DNA from 3 places in the Mesorhizobium sp. M8A.F.Ca.ET.208.01.1.1 genome. Region 2 is predicted to be linked to each of the others. Evidence: predicted binding sites of a transcription regulator. Region 2 holds the regulator's gene; each other region holds the start of a gene.
What was found. The regulator LexA, encoded in region 2, represses DNA repair genes until DNA is damaged. The targets are predictions, from matches to a motif close to TGTTCNNNNTGTGTTCNG.
Positions count from the first base shown of each region.

Region 1: the regulator LexA is predicted to act here: its motif matches at 2,119-2,136, upstream of EN851_RS03205 (ImuA family protein).
Region 3: the regulator LexA is predicted to act here: its motif matches at 3,463-3,480, upstream of dinB (DNA polymerase IV).

Region 1 covers NZ_SRUT01000001.1:658,229-664,139, forward strand. The annotation lists gene EN851_RS03200 (DNA polymerase Y family protein) at 1-1,415, opposite strand, end outside; gene EN851_RS03205 (ImuA family protein) at 1,330-2,082, opposite strand; gene EN851_RS03210 (caspase family protein) at 2,620-4,209, shown strand; gene EN851_RS03215 (ATP-dependent helicase) at 4,224-5,911, opposite strand, start outside.
Region 2 covers NZ_SRUT01000001.1:983,079-988,989, reverse strand. The annotation lists gene EN851_RS04850 (ABC transporter permease) at 1-637, opposite strand, end outside; gene EN851_RS04845 (ABC transporter ATP-binding protein) at 643-1,422, opposite strand; gene EN851_RS04840 (ABC transporter substrate-binding protein) at 1,483-2,469, opposite strand; gene EN851_RS04835 (GntR family transcriptional regulator) at 2,623-3,396, shown strand; gene lexA (transcriptional repressor LexA) at 3,807-4,550, shown strand; gene EN851_RS04825 (ComEC/Rec2 family competence protein) at 4,544-5,911, opposite strand, start outside.
Region 3 covers NZ_SRUT01000011.1:52,641-58,551, forward strand. The annotation lists gene EN851_RS30415 (dihydrofolate reductase family protein) at 1-68, opposite strand, end outside; gene EN851_RS30420 (alpha/beta hydrolase) at 71-1,009, opposite strand; gene EN851_RS30425 (SDR family oxidoreductase) at 1,121-1,996, opposite strand; gene EN851_RS30430 (dihydrofolate reductase family protein) at 2,124-2,711, opposite strand; gene EN851_RS30435 (helix-turn-helix domain-containing protein) at 2,820-3,236, shown strand; gene dinB (DNA polymerase IV) at 3,513-4,760, shown strand; gene EN851_RS30445 (YkvA family protein) at 5,060-5,443, shown strand; gene EN851_RS30450 (sterol desaturase family protein) at 5,485-5,911, opposite strand, start outside.

The DNA of each region.
Region 1 (5,911 bases), 320 kb from region 2:
AAATAGTCGCGAACTGCGGCCAGCTCGGCGTCGCGCCGCCACCATTCGCCGCGGATGCGCTCGGGGCCATCGGCGCGTCGGACGCGGCGACGGATACCGCGCCAGGTGAAGGAAACGGGCGGGTGGTCTGGGAGAAGCGCGACGGTGTCGATCAACTCGGGAGGCGCCAGCAGCCGCGAGGGCCGCGGCCAGCGGCTTGGCCAGGTCGCTCCTGTTTCCGGAGCCATCGGCGCAATCCGGCAGACCGAGCGCTCCGGCACCTCGGTTGCGACGGGCGCAGCACGATAGAGGCTTCGCTCGCCCACGCGGTTGATAAGGGTGTCGACCAGGTCAGAGACATCCGGAACCCCTTCATCGACCATAACGGTCAGGGTCTGCTTCTCGGCGAGAGGTTCGGCCAGAGTCGCGGTCAGGCTGAGGGTCTCGATGCCGAAGCCTGGCTCAATGGTTTCGATCTTGTCGGTAAGCAGCCGGGACAGGCGTTTGACGTCGCGCACGGGCAGCGCCGTTCCGACGCGGATGGCCTGTTTCAGCTTGTCGACGCGATGGCAGATGAAGTCGAGCCGTTTGGCCCCGAGACCTTTTGCCTCAAGCTCAGCGCAGAGCTGGACGACCAGTTTGCCGATGTAGCGAGCGATGGTTTCAGCCGCGCTGATCGGCTCAGCGAAATTCCGTTTCACCTCGATCAACTCGTCTGGCCGCACGGGCTCGATGGGCTCACTGAGCATACCGAGCGCCTGATCGATGCGACGGCCGAGCTGCGGGCCGAAGCGCAGCGTAAACGGCGCGCGCGGTTGCGCGAGGAGATCTCCAATCCGCTCGAAGCCGAGGATCTGCAGCCCGGAGACGGTTTCGGTCGGCAGTCGCAGGGCTGCGAGCGGCAGCCCTGCGAGGACGGATGCGCCGTGGCCGATGGGGGCCACCAGGACCGGCCGGGCATCAAAGCGCGCCAAGGCGTGAGCCGCACCCCAAGTGTCGGCGATCGCGGCCCGGGCGCGCACGCCTGATGCCGCGAGCCTGTCGATCAAGCCCGCGAGCATGACCTCTTCGCCGCCATGGAGATGGTCTGCGCCGGTGGAATCGATCACGAGCCCGTCGCCGGCGTCGGCAGCGACGATCGGCGCATACCGCTGAAGCACCCAGAGCGCGAGCCGGTCGAGAGCATCTGCATCGCCGGCCGCGTCATGATCATGAACGATAAGGTCGGGCACGATGACACGCGCCTGCGTGGCGGGCATTCCTACGCGCACGCCGGCTCGATGGGCCGCAGCGTCCGCCGCCAGCACCACCTGCTTTCTCCCGTCACGGCCTATCAGAGCGAGCGGTGCCTCAGCCGGAGGCGCCGCGCCGCCAGCCTTCCGCCTGTGCCGGTCGACGGACCAGCTCGGCAGGAACAGCGAGACGACCCGAGTCATCACATGCCTCCACTTCAAAATCTCCGCTTTCGCCCGCGCGGGCCCGAATCAGTTCCAGCAGCCAACGGTGTCGGCCGACGCCTGGCACCGGCAGCACTGCCGACGGCATGACCGAGACGCGCCATCGCGTTGAAGCGGCCGTGGGCTGGCCGAAATCGGCTGCTTCGGTTTGTCGCCGCCAGCGCCGTAGGGCGAGGCCGATCGTGCCACTTTCTTCGGCGCAAAGCTGAAGCCGCCGGGACGCGGTCATGTCGAGCCTTGCGACTTCGCCGACCACGGCTCCGAGGCCGCCATGCCGCAAACCTTCCTCAATGCAGGCGAGCACGGTCTTGTCGTTGCCGGCCTCGACGTAGATGACCCGGTCGGGGGGCAGGCCTGCCTGGGCCAGCGCTGGTGCGAACAGGTCCGGGCGAGTGATAACCCAGAGCACCTTGCCCTTGGTGCGGGCGGCAACGCCGGCTGCAAACAGGGCGGCGGCAGCGCCGTCGATAGCGCCGTTACCGCCGCCTGCGATTTCGTGCAGCGCGCCGAGTGCTAGGCCACCGCCTGGCAGGCGCGAGTCGACCTCGGCGATTCCGAATGGGAGCACCGATTTTGCGCGCCGGCTTCGGCCTTTGATCTTTTCGATCTGAGCGCGCAACAACTCTATGGCGGGCTCGGGCCGCAACTTCTTTGTCGACCTCCAGGGACGGGTTCAACATCATGTTCGCTATTTGTTCTTCTTTCGACAGCCAGAGTCAAGGTGGATCTCGATGCGTGCTTACCTGAACTCTCGCAAAACGTGGACTTCGCGGAGGCGTGGGAACGCCGTGCCCGCGATCGGTGCCTTGTTTTGCGGGATCGCACAGTGTTACGCTGTCACTGTGACAGAGTGATAGGATATACGTGGATCAATCCGCAGCAGTCAGGCGCATCGCGCAGGAACTCAACGACGGTGAAGCCAGTGGCCGCAGCGCCCGGCTTGCCCGGTTGACCGGATCGAGCGCCGTAACTGTTCGCTCCTGGGGAGCGGCCGGAGCGAGCGAGGGGCGGAAAAGGGCGATGAGCCCGACGGCTCGTCGGTTGCTGTTCGTCTTACTCGTGCTTCACCGATCTGGTCACGACCTTGATCGCCTGCGCGCTGACGCGCGGAGGCTAGAGAACGAATTTCTTGACGAGGACGATGATGCCTAAGAGGGGAGTCTCGGGAGCTCAGCCGACTGAGGTGGACGCGCGACCTGAGCGGAGGTTTACGCGAGTAACCGCCCTTGTTGTCGCGATCGAGAACTATCGAAAGCCGCCCAAGGGCGAGCCGTTGCCATCCGTCGATTTCGCACATGCCGACGGGGACGCCTTCGCTGACGTTATCAAGAGAATCTATGCCGATCTACCGGACGAGGACGTGTCGGTACATGTCCTTAAGGACACCGATGCCAGTCTGACGGCTTTGCGAGACGATCTGAAGTACACGATCAAGACTCTCGCTGATGATGAGCTCTTCATCTTCTACTATGCTGGACATGGGTTTCACGGTGCTGGCGGCAACCGCCTCAGTACCTACGATACCAACCGCCACACCGTCGAGGATACGTCGCTGTCGATGCGCGACGATCTTCTGGAACCGCTGATGGATAGCGAGTGCCGTCAGGCGCTGGTGTTTGTCGATGCGTGCGCAGAGAGATTCAGCGGTGTCGTCAGATCGCGCGATGTTATCACCAATCTCGATGCTGATGAGGTCAGGGAGTTTCTCGACAGCGGGTGGTACCTCGGCGTCTTCTTGTCATGCTCGCCGGGCGAAAAGTCATATCCCGCGGCAACGCTAAAACACGGCATTTGGACGCACTTCCTGCTTGAAGCGATGGAAGGTCGGGCGCCGAAAGCCTTGACGCGCGATCGCTGGCTGACCGACTTCGGATTGCGCGATTATCTTCAAAAGGAAGTTCCGGGGTTCATCACGCGCCAAATGCAGGTGCGAGGTACTCAAACGCCTCAAGCGATTCTCTCGGGAAGCAGCAGCTTCCAGATTCGCCATATTCCGAAACCGCCCACCGTGCCGGCCGATGCGGCGTTGGCGGGCATCTCGCTGCGCAACAACAGCGAGTTTCTGGAAGGCACGGAAACGGGAGAGATCCGCCGGCTTCCTGGGTTTACGCGAACCAAAAAGCACACCGTGCCGACCGAAATAAGCGAGTCAGTGGAATCGTGGTGCCAGCGTCTGCTCACCGAGCGCGTCGCGGAAGAGTTACAGGAGCTCTACGAGTCCGCGCGCAAGGCGCTCAACGCGCGGCGGAAGGACGTCCAGAAGGCCGGCGATGGTGGTGGCGGTGACCTGGACACGGCGGCCTTCCGTTATTCGATCGAGACGGGCCAGAACCCTGATGACCCCGCAGAGTATATCATCCGGCGTCGACTGGAGCTGCGCGATGGCTGGGACGCGCATCGCGCCGCGATCGACGAAATATTCGGCAATGAGTTCGACCGCTTGGTAATAGAGTTCGAGCGGATGGACGACACGTTCGACGCATTGGTTGAAAAGCTTGAAGACATCCAGGAAAGCCAGGGTGGTGAGGTCCACGACGACGATCGGACCAAACGAGCGACGTACGACAGAGACGGCGTGACGTTTACTTTCGATCTGAGTAAGCGACGTCTAGAAATTTCGTTCGGTCGATCGGGCACGCTCGAACTCGTCGATGCTGCGCAAAAATTCCAACTAGGCACGAGCCGAGCAAGCCCAATGCTGGCGGCGCCGACCAGGCAAGCCGTGTCTGCATCTTCACCTGCACCCGTTCGCCGCGATGCACGAGGTCGGTAAATCCGCCGAGCCGATCAGATTTGATGGAGACGGACCTCACACCCACCATTGGTGAGAAGTGTCTGGAGCCGTGCGGCCCGGCTTTTCGGGACAGCAATCGCGAGCAGGCGCTCGGCCCGCGAGGCTCCGACGTAAATCTTACGGGCCTCTTCGTCGGCGTCCGACGGTTGGCCTTCGAGGAGGTCAATGATCGCGCCGGCGGTCTTCGTCGTCATGACCACGCACACCGCAGGAAACTCCTGGCCCTTTACGGAGTGGATCGTGCGGGCCGGCGGAGAGTTTGTGGGGGCGCGGGCAAGCGCCGTCGTCAGGTCTGCGTGCGCTTTCAGGCGCTGGTTGATGGTGGAGTTTGCGACGAGACCAGCGACGAGAAGATTGCGCGCCCTGGCCAGCCATTCATCAACGGTGTCGCCTTGACCGAAACGGAGGCCATTGGCGAGCGCGATGATCTCCGGTCGCCAACGGCCGTCCTCAAGTGCCTCGCTCAGCAGGTAGCTATGATAGCCTCCCAGCGCACCGAGGCGGCCTTGAACCAGCAGGACAACGCGGTGCAGGTTGACGAGTGCGTCACGACGATTTCCAACGGCGAACGCGAAATGATAGTTCATGGCCGCTTCCGCCAGAAGGAACGTCATGTGGGCGGTCGGCTCGATCGTCGGCTGACCGATGGCTTTTGAAGCACTGGCCCGCGTGGAGGCTAGAACCGGCGCGAGATGTAAGGGGATGCTCAGTCCCTCGACCAGGCCCCGGAAGGTTGAACCGATGGCCGGCGAGACGGCGCTTCCGCCATACGACAGGATGTGGACCGGCGTCGTATCGGCGCGATGCGGACCCAACGGTTTGTCCGGATCGGAGCGCGAGGACGGTGGTCGAAGCGTCACGATCGCGGCACAGATTGCTGGGCTGGATCTGAAATTGCCGCTCATCGGCAAACGATCCGTTGCCTCGAACGTCGCGGCGAACCGTTGAAGTTCGTCGGTCACGCCGCCCCGGAATTCGTAAATCGACTGGTGGGGGTCGCAGATGACCTTCACTCTGATCCCGGATGCCCGCAGCCAGTCGACAATCTCGAGATCAGCAGGGTTACAGTCCTGGGCTTCATCGACAATGATCTCCCGAAATCGGGCCGCGAGCGCAGCACCGAGACGCTTGGCGAAGGCCAGGTCGGTCAGCCTTTCACGGACACAGACGCGGACATCTTCGAAGTCGATTTGGCCTTGGCTTCGCGCACGTCTGATCGTGGAGAGCGCGGTGGTCTCATGCGCCGCGATCTGGCGCTTGTCGACGTCGAAGCCCTCGTCCTTTGCGAGCGCGGGAATAACCTTGCCCGTTGCTCGGTCAAAGCATCGCAACCGGAGCGCCTGCGCGCCGTCGTAGGGCGGCTTCACCTCCCAATTGCTTTTGTCGGGGACAAGCCTCGGCAGTTGGTGGCAGTCCGGAATGCCGAAGGGTGCGATCAAGAACTGCCAAAGGAATCGATCGAACGTTCCGATGAAACTGGGAAACACTGGCGCCGGCAGCACACCGAAGGTGCGGAGGCGTGCCTCCAGCTCATCGACCGCGGCGTTTGTGAACGACAGGAACGCGACGCCGCGTCGGTCGTCGGGATGATTTAGCAATTGACGGGCGCGCTCGACCATCGTCCTGGTCTTACCCGCGCCAGGGCAAGCCGTTACGAACGCCGTGCCGACGTGATCGATAA
Region 2 (5,911 bases):
GCGACTGCACCATCAGCGCGCCGCTTGAAGCCGAAAACGCGCTCGCCAGCCCGACGCCGCCTATGGTCGCGGCCCAGACATTGATGCCTTGCGCCTCGGCCATGTCGGGATTGGCGCCCACGGCACGCACGGCCGTCCCCTTCTCGGTCCTGAAGAACATGTAGAGCAGCATCAAGGCGATCAGCGCGAGAAGGCCGGCGACGACGATCTTGCTGGCGGGAAAACCCGGCCGAGCGAACGGCACCCAGTCGAACACCGTCGGCGAGCCGAAGACCGAGAGATTGGACTTGCCCATGATGCGAAGGTTGATGCTGTAGAGCATCGTCATCATAAGGATGCCCGCCAGAAGCGTGTGGATGCGGAAGCGCAGATGGATGAAGGCGGTGCAGCAGCCCGCCGCGAAGCCGGCAACGAGGGCGGCGGCGATGCCGACCAACGGCGATGCGCCGGCGGCAAGGAGGACGCCGCAGATGCAGCCGCCCAGCGGAAAGGCGCCCTCGCTGGTGAGATCGGGAAAATTCAGCATGCGAAACGGAATCATGATCCCGAGCACGACAAAGGCCAGGATCAGGCTTTGCGCCAGCGTGACCGGCATGATCGCGACGAAGCTGGTGAGAACGTCCTGAATAAAGCCCATGACGATCAGCTCGCCAGCAACATGCGGTCGGTCTTGACTGAGAAATGGCCGATCAGATCGATAACCGTGATCCTCGCCTTCTCTTCGCCTGTGACCTCCAGGAGGACGCGGCCAGCGTCGAGCATGATCACCCGGCTGCCGTAGTCGACGGCATGCTGCATGTTGTGGGTCACCATCAAAGTCGTCAGCTTCAGCGCGCTGACAGCGCGCACCGTTGCCTGCATGACGATCTCGGCCGTGCGCGGGTCGAGCGCCGCGGTATGTTCGTCGAGTAGCAGCAAGTCGGGCGATCCGCTGACCGCCATGATCAGCGACAGGGACTGCCGCTGCCCACCCGAAAGCAGGTCGACGCGGGTGTCCAGGCGGTTTTCAAGGCCGAGGCCCAGTATCGACAGGCGTTCCTTGTAGGACGCGAGCCGGGTGGGGTTCAGCCCCTGGCGCAAGGTGCGCTTGCTGCTGCGCAAATCAGCCAGCAGCATGTTTTCCGCCACCGTCATGCTGGCGGCGGTGCCGCGCATCGGATCCTGGAAGACCCGCGCCAATCTTGCGGCACGCTTGTGCACGGGCATATTTGTCACGTCGGCGCCGTTGATCAGGATCTTGCCGGTATCGAGGATCAGAGCGCCGGAAATGGCGTTGAGCATGCTGCTCTTGCCCGCCCCGTTGGAGCCGATGACGATGCCGAACTCGCCAGTCGCCAATGACAGGCTGAGGCCGTCCAGCGCGATCTTCTCGTCGGCCTGGCCCCTGTAGAATACTTTGCGCGCGGATCGGATCTCGAGCATCGTTCCTCCCTGACATGAAAAGTGACGGCGCCCGCGCCGTCACCTTCATGCAGCCTGATGTCAGTCGACGATGCAGCCGCAATCTGCCATCGAGGCCGGTATCTCGATGCCGAACGCGGCCATCGCCTTGCGGGAAATCGTTGCCATGTGATCCTTGTAGGCCGGGCGCGACGGCGCGATCGTCTTGGGATCCTTGCCCTTGAGTATCTCTGCGGCGATGTCGCCGGCGTTGATGCCAACCTGCGTGTAATTGACCGCGAAGCTCGCCGGCACAGTGCCGTTGCGGACCGCGCTGTCATCGGAGTTGACGACCGGGATACCGGCCTGGCGGGCGGCGGCGGAGACAGCGGCGATCGCCGGCTGGATCAGGTTCGAGGCCGGGCCGTAGATGACGTCGGCCTTGCCGGCGAGCGAAGCGATACGTTGCTGGATGTCATTGACGTTGTCGATGCCGACCTCCACCACCTCGAAACCAGCGGCGGGCGCCGCCGCCTTGATCTTTTCGACCAAGGCAACGTCATTGGCCTCGCCCGGATTGTAAGGCACGCCGAAGCGCTTGGCGTTCGGCAGCAGCTTCTTGGTGAAGGCCATCACCGCGGCGACGTCCTGCAGATCGCTGGCGCCGGTCATGCCTTCGTCACCTGAATCCCACGACGGCACCAGCTTGGCCGCCACTGGATCGGTGACCGCGGCAAAGACGATTGGAATGCCGGAACCGGCGAGCGCCTTCTTGGCGATCTGCGAGACCGGCGTGGTGATGGTGTAGATCAGCTTGGGCTGCTCCGCCTGCAGCTTGGCGATCATCTGCGGCACCAGCGATGCATCGAAATTGGTATGGCTTTCCGTATAGACGACGTCCTTGCCCTCGACGAAGCCATTGTCCGTCAGCGCCTTCTTGAAGCCGGCTATGGCGGCATTGAGCTGGGGGTGCTCGCCGAAATTGGCAATGCCGATGCGTATCTGGTCGGCGGCGGCACTGCCGGCGCTCACCATCAACGCGCTAGCCATGAACAAACCCGACAACCAAGCGGATTTCGACTTCAACATCATTTCCTCCCAGATTTGATCAGCGCCGCTTGCAGCGCGGCTACTGCAAACGATCATGGTCAGTCCGCCGGCTTGTGTCAAACATTATATATAATTCTTGCCATGCCCCTACATCATATATAATTTTCCCTGCCAGACGACGGATGGACCGCGATGCAGGATCAAACGAGCTCCACAAAGACGGAGGCAGCCTATCAGCTGTTGCGGCGCGATATCCTGACCACGCGCCTCATGCCCGGCGCCCCGCTCAAACTGAGTGCACTGCGCGGCACCTATGGAGTCGGCTGGACGCCATTGCGCGAAGCCTTGTCGCGGCTTGAGGCCGAACGCCTGGTCACCGCCATCAGCAATCGCGGTTTTACCGTGGCTCGGGTGTCGCGGGCCGAACTGGAGGACCTGGCGCGCGCCAGGATGGTGGTCGAGATCCCCCTGTTCCTCGAATCGATGGAGAAAGGCGGCAAGGAATGGGAAGATGCCGTGGTCACCGCCCACTACCGGCTCTCCCGTTGCAAGACCGCCGTCGACGATCCGTCGGATGCGGCGGTCGACAAATGGGACGAGAATCACGAGGCTTTCCATGCGGCGCTGCTGAGTGCCGCCACATGCGATTGGCTGTTGCGTTTCCGCTCGACGATCTCGGATCAATTGCGCCGGCATCATCGCTTTCTTGGTCTGGCGCCGACATTGCGGGCCGCGGCCGGCCTCAAGGATGGCTACGAAGAGGCGATGGAGGCGCTGCGCGAAGCGATTGCGATCGAACACCATACCGCGATCATGGAAGCGGCACTCGATCGTGACGTCGAGCGGGCCAAGGCGCTGATGGTGGCCCATATCGGCTACACCCTGCACGTCTATGTCCACAGCGAAGACAGCGGCGCGACCAAATACGCCGCCCGCGCCGGCAGCTTGAAAGCTGGTTCGGGATGACTCCGGCGCTTCCGCGACACCTATTCGCACGCGTTGGTCGGAGTGGGGCCGGACGCCTGGGTCCATCGCTGCCCCGAAGCTGCCAGTCGTTGGCGTTTTGGTTTCGTTTCGTTCCGCGAATAATGGACCGATAAATTATACAATCCGCCCGGGGAAAGCCTTCCGAACGGCTGACGCCAAACTCGGGAGCGGATGGGCCACAGGCCATTAACCATAACGATTTCAATGGGCCTGCCGATGGCGGAAAAGGTCGGCTTCTGCCCGCCGTAGCGGACAAAAAACATCCGCAGCCTTAACAAATTCATTAAACTTTAAACGGTTGCGGAACACAACTGGAACAGATAGTGTTTGTTCTGGGTTTGTTTTTTCGATTCTGGTTCAGACCTTCGTTCAATGCCTTGGGGGCCGCCATGCTGACACGCAAGCAACATGAACTGCTGATGTTCATCCACGAACGGCTCAAGGAAAGCGGGATACCGCCCTCCTTCGACGAGATGAAGGAAGCGCTCGATCTTGCCTCCAAATCCGGGATTCATCGCCTGATCACGGCGCTGGAGGAACGCGGCTTCATTCGCCGGCTACCCAATCGGGCGCGCGCGCTGGAGGTGCTGCGGCTGCCGGATTCGATCGCGCCCGGCCTGAACGCGGCAAAGAAATTTTCGCCCAGCGTCATCCAGGGCAGCCTTGGTCAAAACAATCTTGGCCGCCAGCTCAAGCCGGCGACGGCGCCTTCGCGTCTGCCCGCGGCCGGCAATGACGACGATGTGGTTTCAGCCGTGTCCATCCCGGTCATGGGCCGTATCGCCGCCGGTGTGCCGATCGATGCCATCCAGCATCAGACGCATTCGATCTCGGTGCCGCCGGATATGATCATGGGCGGCGAGCACTATGCGCTGGAGGTCAAGGGTGACTCGATGATCGAGGCTGGTATCTTCGACGGCGACACGGTCATCATCCGCAATGCCAACACGGCAAGTCCGGGCGAAATCATCGTGGCGCTGGTCGACGAGGAGGAAGCGACGCTGAAGCGGTTCCGCCGTAAAGGCGCCTCGATCGCGCTCGAAGCCGCCAATCCAGCCTACGAAACGCGCATTTTCGGGCCGGACAGAGTCAAGGTACAAGGCAAGCTGGTCGGGCTGATCAGGCGCTACTGAGCCGGTTTGCCATCGGACTTGTCTGGCTTTTTATAGGGCGGCAGCCCCCTCGCCTCGCGTGAGAATTTTCGCTGCTCGTGCCAGGGCCGGTATGGTCCGTCGACAGCGAATTCGATCACAGCCGGGGTTGTGGCCGACTGGGGATCGAAGAAGACGGCAGCACTTCCCTTGCGGGCGAGCTGCCGTTTCGTGACGACGACAACCAGCGGATTGTGGCAGGCGTCATAGGCGGTCGCGTCATTGACGACGATCAGGTCGGCGAAGGCGCAGGCTTTCCAGGTGTTCTTGCGATCCTCGACATAGGCGACGATCGCGCCGGAAGGGTGCCTGGCAAGGCAAAGGCCTTCGCGGCAATAGAACGGCGATCCCTGCGGCAGGTCGGTGGGAGCGGCAATATCGAATTGCCCGTCCGCCTTGTCGAACATTTCCGGTTTGACGATTGTTTCGGAGACCAGAGCGCGTTTCCAGTTGTCGGCCGCGAATTCGTTCGGACGTTCCCGGTTGACGGCCAGTTCGCCATTGCCGATCGGCAGTGCGACCAGCCGTGCGTCTTCCGAGATCAGCACATCGGGCGTGCGTATGTCCGACACAGTCAACAGACCGGCAAGTGCGAATGGCAGTGCCGCGAGCCGCAGCCAGGTCGTCGCCATCGTCGCGATGACCAGCGCGACGGCCACCAGCAGCACGGATTGCTGCGAGATCAGACCTACCCCATCGATCGGCGAGCGCTCCGATATCCATGACGATACGGCGATCATCGCTGTCAGGCCTTTGCCCATCACGTAGAGAAACGGGCCGTCGGCGCCGAAGGGCATCGCCAGCGAACTGAGGACCGCAAAAGGCATGACGACCACCGACACGATCGGCATGACGGCCAGATTGGCGAACAGGCTGAGCGGCGATACACGCTGGAAATGCCAGATGGCAAACAGCGCCGTCGCGCTGCCGGCAATGATGGAGGTCATGGCCAATCCACCTGTCGCCAGCAGGAATTTTCGCGTCAGGAACCCGGGTAGTGACCGCTTTGGCGACGGTGGCCTCGTCTTACCAGCGCGGTGGTCCGCCCAGCCGGCATAGGCGCCAACAAGGGCCGCGGTTGCCGCGAACGACATCTGGAAGCTCGGGCCGACGACCTCGTGCGGGGAAACCAGGATAACGGCGATCGCCGAGATGGCCAGGTTGCGCATGGTGAGCGCCGCGCGATCGAACAAGACGGCAATCAGCATCACCGCCAGCATGATGAAGCTGCGTTCGGCCGCAACGACGACACCGGAAATGACGAGATAGGCGGCGATCGAGAAAAGTGCGGCGGCGGCCGCATATTTCTTCACCGGCCGGCGCGCGGAAAAGTCTGGAAACAG
Region 3 (5,911 bases), on a different contig from region 2:
GCCCATGTCATGGGTCCCTCGATGACGCCATCCAGCGAGACGAAACTCGACACGATCAGGCGCCGCATGCTCACGCCGCCCTTTCGCTGGTCTTCTCACCGGCTGCCGGCAGCCCCAGTCTCGGCCGTACCCAGGTAGCGAAGCGGGCAATGGCATCATCGGCTTCCGGCGCCCGCCCGGCCATCATCTGGAAGGAGTGCAGCATGCCGTCGAAGACGTCGAGCCGGGTCTCGACGCCTGCCTGTCTCGCCCGCTCGGCGAACATGCGGCTTTCGTCGACAAGCGTCTCGTCGGCGCCGGCCTGCAGGAAGACGGGTGGAAAGCCGGAGAGATCGGCGTAGAGCGCGCTGACCTCGGGATCGCGCCGATCGGCATCGCCGATGAAGTTGGCCGCCAGCCAGTCGACGCCAGCCTTGGCGAAGGCCGGATCTTTTTCGCGGTTAGTCTCGTAGCTGGCAGCGGTCATCGCCATGTCGAACCAGCCGGAGATGATCAGCGTGGCAACGGGCAGCGGCCGCCCCTGCGCGCGCAGCCGCTGCAGGACGCCATAGGTCAGCACCGCGCCGCAGGAGTCGCCGGCGATCACCATCCGCCGGGGGTCGAAGCCCTGGTCGACAAGCCAGTCCCAGGCTGCCATCGCCGCCTCGAGCTGGGCCGGATGCTTGGCCTGATGCGCCAGAGGATAATCGTAGACCAGCGCCCGGCAGCCGACGGCCTTGGCGAGATGGCCGACCAGCTTGCGGTGGGTGTAGATCGAGCCGCCGATGAAGCCGCCGCCATGCGCATAAAACAGCACCCGCTGCTCGTCGGCGCCCTTGGGCACGACCCACATCGCCGGCACGCCGCCGGCATCGACCTCGATATAGTCAACGCCGCGCGGCTCGCCGGTCAGCGCCGTCCAATGGACATCGTTGTGGTCGATGATCGCTTGCGGGCTGGTCAGCTTGCCCGCATTGGCCGCGATCGCCGCGTAATGGTTCCTGTTTGCCTCGCTCTCGATGCTCGCCATGATATTCTCCTGGGGTTGCGGATCGCGGAAGGCGCGACCTTCGAAGGCAGAGACGTACGGGCAGGCAAAAAGGATACGCGGCGGTGGGCGCTTTTTTTTTTGCGGACGCGCTCAGCCGCCAAACATCGCGGCATGCCGCCGGGCGAATTCGACGAACGGCGTCGGCCGCACGCCGAACATCTCATGCGTGGCCAGATGCACCCGCGATTTCGGCCGCCGCCGCCGCTCCGCCAGTTGCTCGTCGAGCGCATCGGCGAAGTCGGCAGGGACGCCGGCGGCCAGCAGATTGCGCCGGCGCTCCTGCGGGCTGACATCGACATAGCGGACCGGCTTGCCGATCCCTTGCGAAATCCGCGCCGCGATGTCGCTCATGGTCAGCGCCTCGGGTCCGGTCATGTCGAGGCTCTCGCCTTCGTGGCCGCCATCGCGCAGCAGCCGGACGGCGATCTTGGCGATGTCCTCGACATCGACCGGCGACAGTTCGGTATCGCCGAGCGCGAGGTAAAATGCGCCTTCCGCGGCGATGGTCGGCGCGTCGCGCAGATAGACCTGCATGAACTGGCTGGGGCGCAGATGAGTCCACGCCATGCCGGCTCCCTCCAGATAGCGCTCGACCTCCTCATGCATGCGCGTGAAGCGGAACTTGGTCGCGTCATAGCCGATGTTGGATTCGGCACCGGAAAACTTCACCACATGCGTGACGCCGGCCTGCTTGCAGGCGTCGATGAAACGGCACTGCGTCTCGACCATGTCTTGCGCGGCGGTCGAAATCATCAGCACGCGATCGATGCCGTCGAGTGCCGCGCCAAGCGTCTCCGCCCGGCGCATATCGCCTTCGATCAGGTCGATGCCGGCAAGTCCGCCGAGCCCTGCCGCGGATGCCCGGTCCAGATCGCGAACCAGCGCCCGCACCTCATGCTTCTGCCGCGCGAATTCGCGCACGATTGCCTTGCCGTTCAGGCCGGTGGCGCCTGTCACCAGGATCATGGTCTGTCTCTCCATTCAGCATTGATGCGGCCGCCCTTTCGGCGACCGCATCTTGAAGACGAAGAGAAGCGGGCAAAGGATTCCGGCCAACGTCTTTTTTATCGGCGCGAGGCCAGTATGCGCCGGATCAGCCCGCCGGCGCGTAGCGGCTGACCACCATGCCGCAGGCATAGGCCTTCGCGCCGAGCAGCCGGAGGTTTCGGAACCCTCCCTCGTCGAAGATACGGCGGCCGGCGCCCAGCACGGCAGGATTGACGAACAGCTGGAACTCGTCGACCAGCCCGGCCGCGATCAGCGCCGACGCAAAGCCGGCGCCGCCGAAGACGGCCATGTCGCCGCCCTCGCCCGCCTTCAGCGCGTTGACCTCGCGCGGCAGGTCGCCGCTCACCACCGTCGTGCGCTCCCAACGCGAGGCCTCGAGCCTGTCGCTCGGCACCACCTTGCGCGCCTCGACGATGCGCCGCGCGAAAGCATAGAAGGGATCGGCCGGATATTTCCTCGCCGCATTGCCCCAATGGGTGAGGTAGCCCTCCTCGGCCATTTTGCGGCTGAGCAGGATGGTGTCGATGCCGGCAAACACGGCGTTGAAATCCTGTTTCAGCTCGGCGTCCCAACCATTGTCGTCGCCCCACTCCCAGAGCTGCCACGGGTGATCGGCATCGGCGCCGACGAAACCGTCGACCGACATCTGCATCTGCAGGATGAGGTTTTTCATCGGGTGTCCTCGTCAGATTTGCCTAGGTATGGTTTACTTTCGGAACCATTTGACCTGCCGGGCAAAATGATGTCAATAGTAAAGTGATTTAAAATTGGAACCATAGGGATGTCGACTCGCGAACGATCCGCTTGCCCGATCAACCTGTCGCTGGAACTGCTCGGCGATCGCTGGACGCTGCTCATCATCCGCGACCTGATCTTCGCCGGCAAAAAGCATTTTCGCGAGTTCCTGCAATCCGATGAAGGCATTTCCTCGCGCACGCTGGCCGAGCGGCTGCAGGCACTGCAGGACGAAGGCATCCTTACCCGCAGCGACGACCCGAGCCACGGATTGAAGGCAATCTACCGGCTGACCGAGGCCGGTATCGACCTCTTGCCGGTGCTTGCCACGCTCGGCGCCTGGGGCAGCAAGCATCGCAAGGCCGATGACAAGCTGGCCCGTATCGCCGAGGAACTGGCTGCCGGCGGCGAGCCGGCGCTGGAACGGATGAAGGTGGCACTGCGGGCAGAGCATATGGTGTAGGCGGGAGCGCTGTTCTAAGGGCGAAGCAGCTTCCTTGAAAGTCGGCGCCGCGGGTCGCCGGCGGAGCCGCCGCCCTTTCTCCCCGTCACTATACGGGGAGAAATGCCCGGCAGGGCAATGAGGGCAGCACTGCCGCCTGGGTAGCCAGTCGAAGCATTTGAACTAGGTCACACTCCCCAACGAGATGCCTCCACAACCTGCCTCCCGATTGACATTGGTCCGCTTTTGTTCTCTATATGTTCCGGTCTATCAGCAATCGCGGATGAGCGGAACAGGATGGAAACGACGGCCACCATCCTGCATGCCGATCTCGACGCCTTCTATGCCTCGGTCGAGCAGTTGCTCGACCCCACGCTGCGCGGCAAGCCGATCGCTGTCGGCGGCGGCGTGGTGCTCGCCGCCTCCTATGAGGCGCGCGCCTTCGGCGTGCGCGGCGGCATGCCGGGGCGCAAGGCGCGCGAGCTTTGCCCGCAATTGATCTTCGTCGGCGGCAATTTCAGCCACTACCAACGGCTGGGCGACGCGGCGATCAAGGTGCTCGACGATTTCACGCCGGTGGTCGAGCGCATCTCCATCGACGAGGCCTTTGCCGATGTCGCCGGCTGCACGCATCTGTTCGGCTCGCCGCGAGAGATCGCCATGGCGATCCGCCGCCGTGTGCGGGCAGAACTCGGCCTGCCGATCTCGATCGGCGTGGCGCGCACCAAGCACTTGGCCAAGATCGCCTCGCAGGTCGCCAAGCCCGACGGGCTGGTGGTGGTCGACCCCGGTACCGAGCTTGCCTTCCTGCACGATTTGCCGGTCTCGCTGATGTGGGGCGTCGGGCCGGCAACCAGGGCGCGGCTGGCCGAGATCGGCGTCGAGACCATCGGCGAACTGGCCCGCACCCACAGCGGCGCGCTGACGCGGCTGCTCGGCCCGGCCGCCGGCGACAAGCTCGCGGCCCTGGCGTGGAACCGCGACCCGCGCAAGCTGGAGACGAAGCGCCGGGCGCATTCGGCCGGCGCGCAATCGGCGCTTGGGCAAAAGCCGGCCGTGGCGCGGGTGATCGTGCCGACACTGCTGCATCTGGCCGACCGCGTCGCCAGTCGGCTGCGCGCCAAGAACCGTCCCGGCCGCACGGTGACGGTGCGCGTGCGCTTCGCCGATCTCAGCGCCGTCACCCGCTCGATCACGCTGGACCAGCCGATTTCGGCGACCGTGATGCTGGCCGAGATCGCCGGCGACCTGGTGCGCGGCGTGCTCGCCGAGCATCCACTGGAGAAAACCATCTCGCTGCTGGCGATCTCGGTCTCGCATCTGGAAGAGAGCGCCGAGTTGCAGCTCGACCTGCCGCTCGGCCTTGCCGACGAAAAGCGCCGCCCCGGCAGCCGAAAGGGCCTCGCCCGTTTCGGCGCCGACCGCGCCGTCGACAAGATCCGCGAGCGCTTCGGCAAACAGGCTGTCGGCTACGGCACGGTGGCGTTGGAGGCGGCCCGTTCGGTGCCGGACGAATTCAGGGAGTTGGCGGAAAAGGAACTGTGAGCGGAGAAGCCCTCCCGTCGCTCACGCCTTGCGGATCAACGTGCCGAACCAGGCGGCGCCGCGGTCACGGCCGACAGCAGCTCGCGCTTCACCAGCACCGGCTTTTGATAGGTCTTCCTCACGGCAATTCCCCCACACCCAGGCGTCTGGCGGCAACTAGCATCCGGCAGGCACCGCTTGTCAAGAAGAGGCGAAATTGGCTAGCGGGGCAGTTTGCAGATCGCGAAAATGGTTGCAATGATCGAAGCGAAGGGAGCGGCGGCGCCGACTGTCGAGATCTAATAAAAGAGGGTTGCAGTGTGACCATCCTTGACAAGGCAAAGCAATGGGCAAGGGCCATCAAGCGCGATGTGGTCGCCTTGTGGCTGGCCGCCCGCGATCCCCGCGTTCCCTGGTACGCCAAGGTTGCCGCCGGCGTGGTCGCCGCCTACGCGCTCAGTCCTATCGATCTGATACCCGATTTCATTCCCGTCCTCGGATATTTGGACGATCTGATCATCGTACCGCTCGGCATCCTGCTTGCGGTGAAGTTGATCCCCGCCGCTTTGATGGCTGAGTTTCGCGCGGAAGCCATTCGCCGATCCAGGCCGGCCAGCCGCGGCGGTCTCGCATTCATCGTTGGAATTTGGGTTCTGATGGCCGCCGCGCTCATCTGGTTGTTCTGGCCAGATCGCTCGGCCTAGATTTCAGGCCCGGCGTTTCTCATTGCCCCGGCAGCCCCACGTCAAAGCCGCGCGGTGCCGAAAATCCGATCCCAGAAAATCGACGTCACGCCGAAATTGGCGTTCTCGTCGACATGGTGATGCACCGCGTGGCGGCGCTTCAGCATATAGAGATAGCTCGGATGGGTCGGATGCCAATGATGGATCATGTGGTGGACGCTGATGTACCAGAGGTAGCCCAGCATCAGACCGCAGCTCACCGCGCTGGCGGTCGCGAAATCCGAGACCATCCAGACAGGCAGGAACGCCACCAGCGCATGAACGCCGAGGCTGAGCCAGGTGGGCGTGCCCACCGGGCTGCGCTCCTCGATATGGTGACGGTCGTGCAGGTCCCGGATCCAGGGAACGTGGTGCAGCACGAAGCGATGCAGGACGTATTCGATCAGCGTCCACAGGCCAAGGCAGGTCAGCGCCGTGCCGATCCAGTCC